One region of the Vibrio sp. 1978 genome, then DNA from elsewhere that is predicted to be linked to it. Evidence: predicted binding sites of a transcription regulator. Region 1 holds the regulator's gene; the other holds the start of a gene.

Region 1 (4,490 bases):
CAAGCTTTGCCTTTTTCAATGATTGATTCGCTACTTCGATTAAGCGTTCGCTTGATTCCCATAAATCGCTGGAAATAGCGTAGTACTTTGTAACGACTGGGAAGCCACGTTTTTTATAAACGTAAGGCTTTAGCCCTTGTTTCTCGAAGTCAGATGAAGTTTTTTGGTCTGCTCTGATATGAAGCTGATTGTTTACCACTAGTGCAAACATTGTTTCATCAGCGAATAGTCCGAAGCCACCAAACATTGAGCGCGACTTGATATTACCAAGTGCCTCAAATAGCTTCATAGAGTCTTTGAGTATCGGTTTATCCATGTTTTGTTATCTCGGTGTAATTAATATTACGCCACCAAAAGTCAGGTCCGAGAGAGTAGCAAACATGCGTAAAAACAATGTCATTACAGAGTAAAGTCATTGCTTACACACTTGCCATCGGTAACCCCGCTACCTTCCATATCGTAATATGGTTCAGGCCGGAGGCTTTGCGTCCCACTCTTTCGAATGGTTTGCCCTGTGCGTGACACAATGAGCATACTTCTTATATTGAATTAACATCACGGTTTAGCGTTAAAAATGTGATTTTGGTTCAATAAAAATGATAGATTGAATGCTCTATTTTGCATATGGAAAGGTGCAAATTGGCCTTTGAAAAGGAGTTCTTAATATATATTACATTTATATAAAACAGGGAGTTAACGTTAGTCAATTGTTATTAGAGCGGTGTGAAGTATTAGAGAATGCTTAATTTTTCCAAAAAAATAAGCGCCCCTGTAGAGCGCTTATTTAACACGGTTAAATACAGTAAAATTTAGTTCATTTTTTTCACAGTATTTCGAATTACAAGCTCAGGTTGCATTTCGAAAATTCGTTTTTCGTGTTCTTTATCTTTGATACGCTCAAGTAGAATTTCGAATGCATTTTTACCAACACGACGTTTAGGTTGGTGGATAGTCGTTAGCGGTGGAGAGAAGTATTCTGCAAGCTCGATGTTGTCGTAGCCGATCACTGAAATATCTTCAGGAATTTTGATCCCGTTTTGTTGCAAGCGGCTCATTAGGCCTAGAGCCATTGTGTCGTTAAAACAGAATACCGCCGTCGGGCGCTTGTCCATTGCGGTAATTTTATCTGCAACTAATACGGCCGTATCACATTCAAAGTTACCTTCAAGGATCCAGTCTTCATTTACAGCTAGGTTCGCTTCGCTCATTGCGCGACGGAAACCTGCAATGCGCTCTTGGCAAGCAAGCTTTTCAAAATGACCGCTTAGACAAGCGATATCCGTATGGCCATTGTCAATCAGATGTTTGGTTGCAATGTAGCCACCTTCTTCTGAGTTATCCATGATCTTGTCTGCTTGTGAGCTCTCTGGGCCCCAATCCATGACCACTTTAGGAATGTCCGCATGACGGTCAAGCATCTCTTTTAGTTCTTCGGTTAAGTCAGAACACATCACTAGGATGCCATCAACGCGCTTTTCAGCCAGCATACGAATGTAATCGCGTTGTTTTTCGTAAATCCCGCCTGTGTTACATAAAATCAGAGTATAGCCTTGGCGGTAACAGTAGCTCTCAACGCCATCAATCACTTCTGAGAAAAATAGGTTAGTTGATTGAGTTACTAACATGCCAATCGTACGAGTTGAGTTGCATTTTAGGCTGCGTGCAACGGCACTTGGCGCGTAATTCAGCTCGTCAACGGCTTTCATTACTTTTTCTTGCGTTGCTTCTGCAACGAAACGCGTTTTATTGATAACGTGCGAAACTGTCGTAGTGGAAACGCCGGCTAAGCGAGCAACGTCTTTTATCGTGGCCATAAATGGTGTCCTGTATCGAGCTACTGAAATATGTCGTATTGGATGTACCTGATGCTCTAATGGTTTCACACCTAGCAATCTAAAATTGGCGCTAAGTGTCTCGGCAGCGGTTGATCCAAGTGCGACAAAAGGGTGCGTAGCAGCATCGGTCGATGAATTTTATCTTTTTTCTATCTGATGAGAAATTGCCATCAACCTGTTAAGAAAACACAAAAACCGCTATATTTCAGCGGTTTACATATAAATCATATTTAATCGTTTGCGCTCACATTTTAGCCCTATGTGGACTGACTAGCAATGTTTTCAGCAAGAGATTTGTGTATTTGAAGTCACATTTTGACTGCTAAATAACCAAGCGTCTTTGCGCTAAGTTAAGGCAAACGAATATTATACCCAAGTTACTTACAATTGGTCACTTTCAGGCATACAGGAAGCCCGATAGGCAGGCTCCCTAAAAATAGGCGGCAATTATTCACCAAGAAGGTAGGCGCTGTCTAGTTTACAAAATGCAACTAATAGTTTCGCGACACTCGAGTAAAATCCAAATTCGTCGAATTTTTTACATTTGTCTGAAAACTGAGGTAACCAAGACATCAATTGTTGCTGGATAAAGTCGTTTTGTTTAACGAAGGCTTCTTCCATGTGTTTTTCTTGTTCAAGCTCGTTTGAGCGGATAATCATGTTCCCGAGAAAGTCGAGCTCAACGGCTAAGTGATCCGCAGGTTCCTTTAGGTTTTCGTCTACTTGAACGCCAAATTCAGCCATCAACTTTTCCATTTCCTCAGCTGGCTTGTCATTCAGTAAACCTGATTCACCAATGTACATGGATGCGTAAGGAAGAGCGCCGTATTTTTCTGTCTTCAAAAACAGTTCACAAAAGTCAGCTGCAAGCTCTAGTTGTGCATCTTCACGATCTTGTAACCGATTCAATGCATCAACTAGGCTATCAACAGCTGGTTTCAGCGACTCATTTTCACCTAAACCTGCGAGAAAACTGCGAATTTCAACACTGTGATAGGCTTCCAATTCTTTCTCTGTTAGTTCTTTTGCGAACAAGCTCGAAAACCACCAGTAAATTTCAGCGCGTTTTTCATTAAAAGCTTTCACTTCTTGCATTTTGGGCTCCTGAATGATGCTTCAAGTCATGCATCACAAAGTCAATTAGGGATATCCCCTAAGTGTAATCAATTAAAATGAATAGCAGTAACTATAATTGTTATGTTTTATGGTCAAAAATGACCGTTTATTAATAGCAATGGGCAAGCTTGTTTTGAATCAATAAAAACGCTAAATCTTGCGTTTTAATGTATCTATGACTAGAAATGTTACTAGTTATGAATAGAATACGTCTTGGATAATAAGAAGACAGAAAAGTGGTGTAAATGAGCTATCACGTATTAGTCGTAGAAGATGATGTTGTAACTCGTAGTAAGCTTGCGGGATATTTCCAAAATGAGGGCTACCAAGTCAGCGAAGCAGAGAGTGGCGCAGAAATGCGTGAAGTTTTGCAAGCGGGCGATGTAGACCTGATCATGCTGGATATTAACCTGCCTGGTGAAGACGGCCTGATGCTTACTCGTGAGTTACGTAGCCAATCGGATATTGGTATCATATTAGTAACAGGACGCACGGATAGCATTGATAAAATCGTAGGCCTAGAAATGGGTGCTGACGATTATGTGACAAAACCTTTTGAACTGAGAGAGCTGTTAGTTCGCGTTAAAAACTTGCTGTGGCGTATTTCAGCAGCGCGCAGTGGCAGATCGAAAGCGAATGAAACCAGTGAAGAGCACATTGTGCGCTTTGGGGAGTGGACATTCGACATTCAACGTCGCGCACTTAGCCGCAACGGTGAGCCAGTAAAACTAACTAAAGCAGAGTATGAACTTTTGGTGGCATTATCGTCTTACCCTAACCAGGTGTTAAGTCGTGAGCGTATTTTGAACATGATCAGCCATCGAGTGGATGCGCCGAATGACCGCACCATTGATGTTCTTATTCGACGTATGCGCGCAAAAATGGAGTTCGATCCTAAGAACCCACAGATTTTTGTAACGGTACACGGCGAAGGCTATATGTTTGCTGGTGACTAGTTGGAACATAACTCAATCGTAAAAAGAAAAAGGAGAGCTTCGGCTCTCCTTTTTTGTGGCTTCAAGATAATACTAGTTTGCTTCAACCATTGGTGTTTGGCCGACAGTATCACGCAACCTTTGCCAAATACTGCCCAAGTACTCATGCCAATAAAGCTCTGTTTGTTCTAAGTAACGCGCTTTAGGTGAGTATTTATCCCAAGGTTGACTGATTTCGCTAATAGCTAAGAAGTTGGTCGGGGCTGGGATTGGTTTAATGCCTGCTGCGTTGAACTCATACAATGCACGGCTCATGTGACTCGCAGAAGTGACTAACACAATCTCCTTTTGTTGAACGAATGCAGCCGCTTGACGCGCCTCTTCCCACGTATCTTTCGCATCTTCTAATAAAATGATATCGGATTTCGCGACTCCCAACGCAAGGGCAACGTTCGCCATCATTCGCGCGTGGCTAATTTCAGATCCGCCAGCATAGCCGGATAAGATTAATTTCGCGCCTGGATACATTCTTAAAATACGAATGCCCTCAGTTAAGCGCATTAATGCTGCACGGCTTAACTGCGAGGTGGGTGGAATTTCGTCA
Region 2 (4,490 bases), 220 kb from region 1:
GCCTCAGCTTTTCTGGTTACTCGCTTGCCTCTCAAGCTCCAAATGACCCCATCGAACAATACGAGTACGCACAACAATTATTGGCATCAAACGAAGCTGAAGCCTCACCAGAAACGCGCTACTGGCTAGAGCAATCCGCCAACCAAGGTTACCTCCCTGCACAAAAACAGCTCGCGAACGACTTTGCTAAAGGGATCAATGGTGAAAAAAATGAAACACAAGCGTTATATTGGCTAACCTCTATCGCACTCAATGACCCAACCGATCGTGGCTTTCTTCTCGCCGATTTTATTCAGCGCAATCCAGATAAGGTCACAACTTCTCAATTGACTGAAGCCTTGTATCAAATGGCTTCTCAGCATAATCCAGCAGCAGAACAGGCTTATAATCAACTGTTAGAGCAGCGCTTCAACCAACTGCGAGCTAAACAAGTCTCGCAAATAAAGTCGCTCGATAAAAAGGCGGAGCAAGCACAGGAAGAGAAAAGCACAGTTGCAAACCCCAAAGTAGAACACTCGCCGTTTCTATGGCTGATTTGGCTAGCGGCGATACTCATCATCAGCGGCTTAAGTTTCCTCGTGATCAAAAAACTCAAGCAGAATAGAAAAGCGCGTGAAGCCAAAGGGGAAAGCCAAAATCAACGAATGGCGGAAAAAATAAAAGAGCTAGAGTTTACGAACAAGCAACTGAAGCGTCAGTTAGAGAAAGTATTCAGAGAATTTAAGAAATCCAAAACTCAGGCAGAAAACCATAAGCTAAGCGTCGCGTGTGCTATGTTTGGCTACACACCACAAACCATCCCTGATTTACAGGCAATCAAGCTACGCTATAGACAGTTATCAAAGCTTTATCATCCTGACACAAGGGGCAGTGAAGAAGAAATGAAGCGACTCAATCATGCCTTTAAGCTCGTCTCACAAAATGTTACAAAACAGTAAAAATAGGTCAGGATACTTTGGCTACCATGCTTTTATTCCCATATAATCAAACACCGCAATCGATCTCCCTCTCAAAGAAATTAACAGACATTTAACTTAAGTCGCGCTTTTATGCCATAATGCCCGGCGCAAAATAACACCTAACGACTCAAATTAATCTAGGTGGGGAGAAAATCAATGTTCACTGAAGAAGGCACCTGTGATTGGTGTAAAAAACCTAGTCTTGTAACTCGTCACGATTATTTAGATGGCAAGCACCACTACTCATGTAAAGCTTGTTACGATATGGCAAAAATCGACGTGCGCCTATTTAACCAAGGCGAATTGCAAATGCGCGAACGTTTGCAACGAGCGAGCTAAGCAAGACGGAATCAATGGAACTGATTTTCAAAAGCGCCTTTTATAAGGCGCTTTTTTGATCTCCCAAGCCTATTTCCAATCTCTATCTCGTATTCCCTCCTATCCTACATAGCATGTCGCATCGGTTATCAGCCCTCTTCCACTGTATACAAACCACTGTCCGTGAAAAACACCTGTATATACAGTAGTAAACCCCTGTATGTCTCTCGTCCAACTTTCTACTCACCTCACATTTTTAAATTGATGTTAGACATATCAGAAATAAAAAATAAACAAATAAATTCAATTACTTAAAGTAAAATTCTTTTATTTCCTTTTCAAAAAACCGCAAATAACTTTTGAGAAACTTGTTGATCAGGTCGCCAAAACAAACTACTGTATAGGCATACAGCATGTATAAAGGAACAGTAAGATGCAGTTACAAAGTCAATCTCATACATACTCTCGTTACAACGTATTGGCACAAGCAACTAAGCCCATGGCCGTTTCGGATCAGCTTCTATCTAAGCTGGCTGTTTTATCGCAGCAGAAACAATGGATTTTGTTTACAGCAGACTGCCCTCGTCCAGACTTTGAACAACTCACTGCTTCTAATATTTGCTGTAAAAACGTTATTCAAATGAAGCCCTCTCAACAGCTTTCAGAAGTCGAGATCGTGATAAAAGCCATCCGATCAGGCAATGCCAGTGCTGTTGTCGCATCCAATAAAATTGCACTTATGAATCAATCTATGTTGCGCGACATGGCGCAGCGCTATCAGTGTGAAGTCTTTTTCGTCGAAGGCAGAGTTAATAAGTACCACTAATAAGTTCGACGTTATCCATCCTGCATCTCGCCTCCTTTTTAAGGGGGCTTTTTTTGTGTTAAAGAAAATAGGCAAACGTTTGCTTTTTCTCTGGCGAGTTAAAATAGTTCTGGTATGATGCCCACATTCGATTTATTCAGCGCCCACATTTTGCTGAATATCTTCTCTTTCTGACGTTTGATTAAGATGATAGGAATGTCGCAATGAGCCTTGCTAATCAAGTACTTGCCGTCAATGACGACCTGCCAATTCGCACCCATAAACCCGTTCATAGTGGAAAAGTTCGTTCAGTTTACTGGTTAACTGATGAAGACAGCGCCCGACTGATCAAAGAAAAAGGATACAATGTCGCGCCAGATGCGCCTTTGGCTATCATGGTGATTAGCGACCGAATCTCTGCGTTCGATTGTATTTGGCATGCTGAAGGTGGTCTTAATGGTGTCCCGGGTAAAGGGGCTGCGCTTAATGCGATTTCTAATCACTGGTTCAAACTGTTCAAAGAAAATGGCTTAGCAGATAGCCATATTCTAGACATTCCTCACCCTTTTGTTTGGATTGTACAAAAAGCCAAACCGGTAAAAATCGAAGCCATCTGCCGCAAATACATCACGGGTTCGATGTGGCGCGCTTACGCAAATGGCGAGCGCGAGTTTTGTGGAATCCAACTTCCTGAAGGGTTAGAAAAAGACAAAGCACTGCCAGAGTTGCTAATGACCCCATCCACAAAAGGCATTCTAAAAGGCATTCCCGGTGTGCCAGAAGCGGATGACGTTAATATTACTCGTCAAAATATCGTAGACAACTACGAAGCATTTAACTTCTCAAGTGCGGACGATATCGCACTCTACGAAAAACTGCTGAAAGAAGGCTTTAACGTTATCAGCCAAGCATTAGAAGCAATTGACCAAATCTTTGTCGATACCAAATTCGAATTTGGTTATGTTCATGATGCTGCTGGCAATGAAAAGCTGATTTACATGGATGAAGTGGGTACACCAGACTCGTCTCGTATATGGGATGCTAAAGAGTACCAAGCAGGTCACATCGTAGAGAACTCAAAAGAAGGTTTCCGCCAGTTCCTACTTAACCACTTCCCTGACCCAGATATCTTGCTAAATAAAGAACGTATGCCAGAGCGTGAAGCACTCGCTCGTGATAATGCTTTACCCGTCGAATCTTTGATGGCGATTTCGAGCACCTACATTGGTATTGCCGAGAAGATTACAGGCAAGCCGATTCATTTGAGTGAGAATCCGAAAGCGGAAATCATCGAAGTTCTGAGCAAAGAATACGGATTGATTGACTAGCACTGTCGCTAGATTGCTAAATGCTTTCCAATAAAAAGTCCGCACTAGCTTGCGGACTTTTTTCGTATTAGGCTCAGTTTAGCCGATATTTAACGTAGTGCCATCTGTTGTAGAGGCTGACTTGGTCGTCACCTGATATGTTTTGTCTTTAATCGTTGATACGAAATACCAGGTCGACTCTGCCTTGTCGGGCGTAAAAGTAACGCGCATAAAGCCACGCTGTTTGATGTCTGCCCACTGTAATTCTGACACTAAGTGCGGCAGCGTGTATTCCATTTGAGCGATCGCAACAGGGTCTAACGCGAGGTAGGCCTCTAACCCAGGGGAACTCACAGAGCTAGTCGCAAACTCTACCCCGATAGGATGCTTAGATACGTCTTTAAGCTCACTTGCCCATGCGTTGTGCGTATCTCCTGCCAAACAGACAAAGTTACCACTGCTGGCTTTGGCCAGTTGATAAACGTTCTCTCGCTCAACGTAGTAACCATCCCATGCATCTAGGTTATATGGCAAAGCAATGGTATCTAAACTTGGGTCAGAGAGATAACCCGTAATCGCAGAGTTTACCGCTAATAACGCCTCTGTTTTTTGTTCTTCAGTGGCAGTAAACAATTGAAACATCGCGGTCATAACCGAACTTGGCAACTCCATACGAGACATTAACACTTGTTGCCCTAGCACATTCCAAGTTGCGTCGTGCGTACTGAACGCATCCATCAGCCAAGCGAGTTGGTCAGCGCCTAACAGCTCTCGGTCTTGACTGCGCGACTGGGCAACTAAACCGCCAATAGCTTCCATCGTTGGTGAGCTGAGCGAGAAATAATCCAACGGTTTATCACGCCCCACAAGTCGCGTGTCGAGCATCATCAAATTGACTAAACTTCCAAACGAAAACTGACGGTAAATCAGCATGTTTGAGAAAGTGTTTTCACGAACGGGCAACCATTCTGTCCACGCGGCAGCCGCAGATGCACGACGATCATTAAAACTGCCTTCCTCTTCTTGATGGTTTTCCGCACCATTTTTCCAAGTATCATTTGCAAGCTCATGGTCATCCCAGACAGCAATCATTGGTAGGCT

The links. The regulator PurR, encoded in region 1, represses purine synthesis genes. The targets are predictions, from matches to a motif close to TNANGNAAACGTTTNCNTNA.
Region 2: R8N49_RS04225 (phosphoribosylaminoimidazolesuccinocarboxamide synthase) is a predicted target of PurR. The motif match lies at 2,171-2,190, and genes of this name have one in related genera.

What each region holds. Positions count from the first base shown of each region.
Region 1 covers NZ_JAWPOP010000003.1:318,467-322,956, reverse strand. Annotated here, with positions in the region: gene R8N49_RS05215 (TfoX/Sxy family DNA transformation protein) at 1-316, opposite strand, end outside; cyclic di-GMP riboswitch class I at 433-522, opposite strand; gene purR (HTH-type transcriptional repressor PurR) at 810-1,814, opposite strand; gene torD (molecular chaperone TorD) at 2,283-2,930, opposite strand; gene torR (two-component system response regulator TorR) at 3,197-3,907, shown strand; gene elyC (envelope biogenesis factor ElyC) at 3,980-4,490, opposite strand, start outside.
Region 2 covers NZ_JAWPOP010000003.1:95,645-100,134, forward strand. Annotated here, with positions in the region: gene R8N49_RS04210 (J domain-containing protein) at 1-938, shown strand, start outside; gene R8N49_RS04215 (hypothetical protein) at 1,116-1,298, shown strand; gene R8N49_RS04220 (SulA-like leucine-rich domain-containing protein) at 1,711-2,103, shown strand; gene R8N49_RS04225 (phosphoribosylaminoimidazolesuccinocarboxamide synthase) at 2,307-3,410, shown strand; gene R8N49_RS04230 (alkaline phosphatase D family protein) at 3,489-4,490, opposite strand, start outside.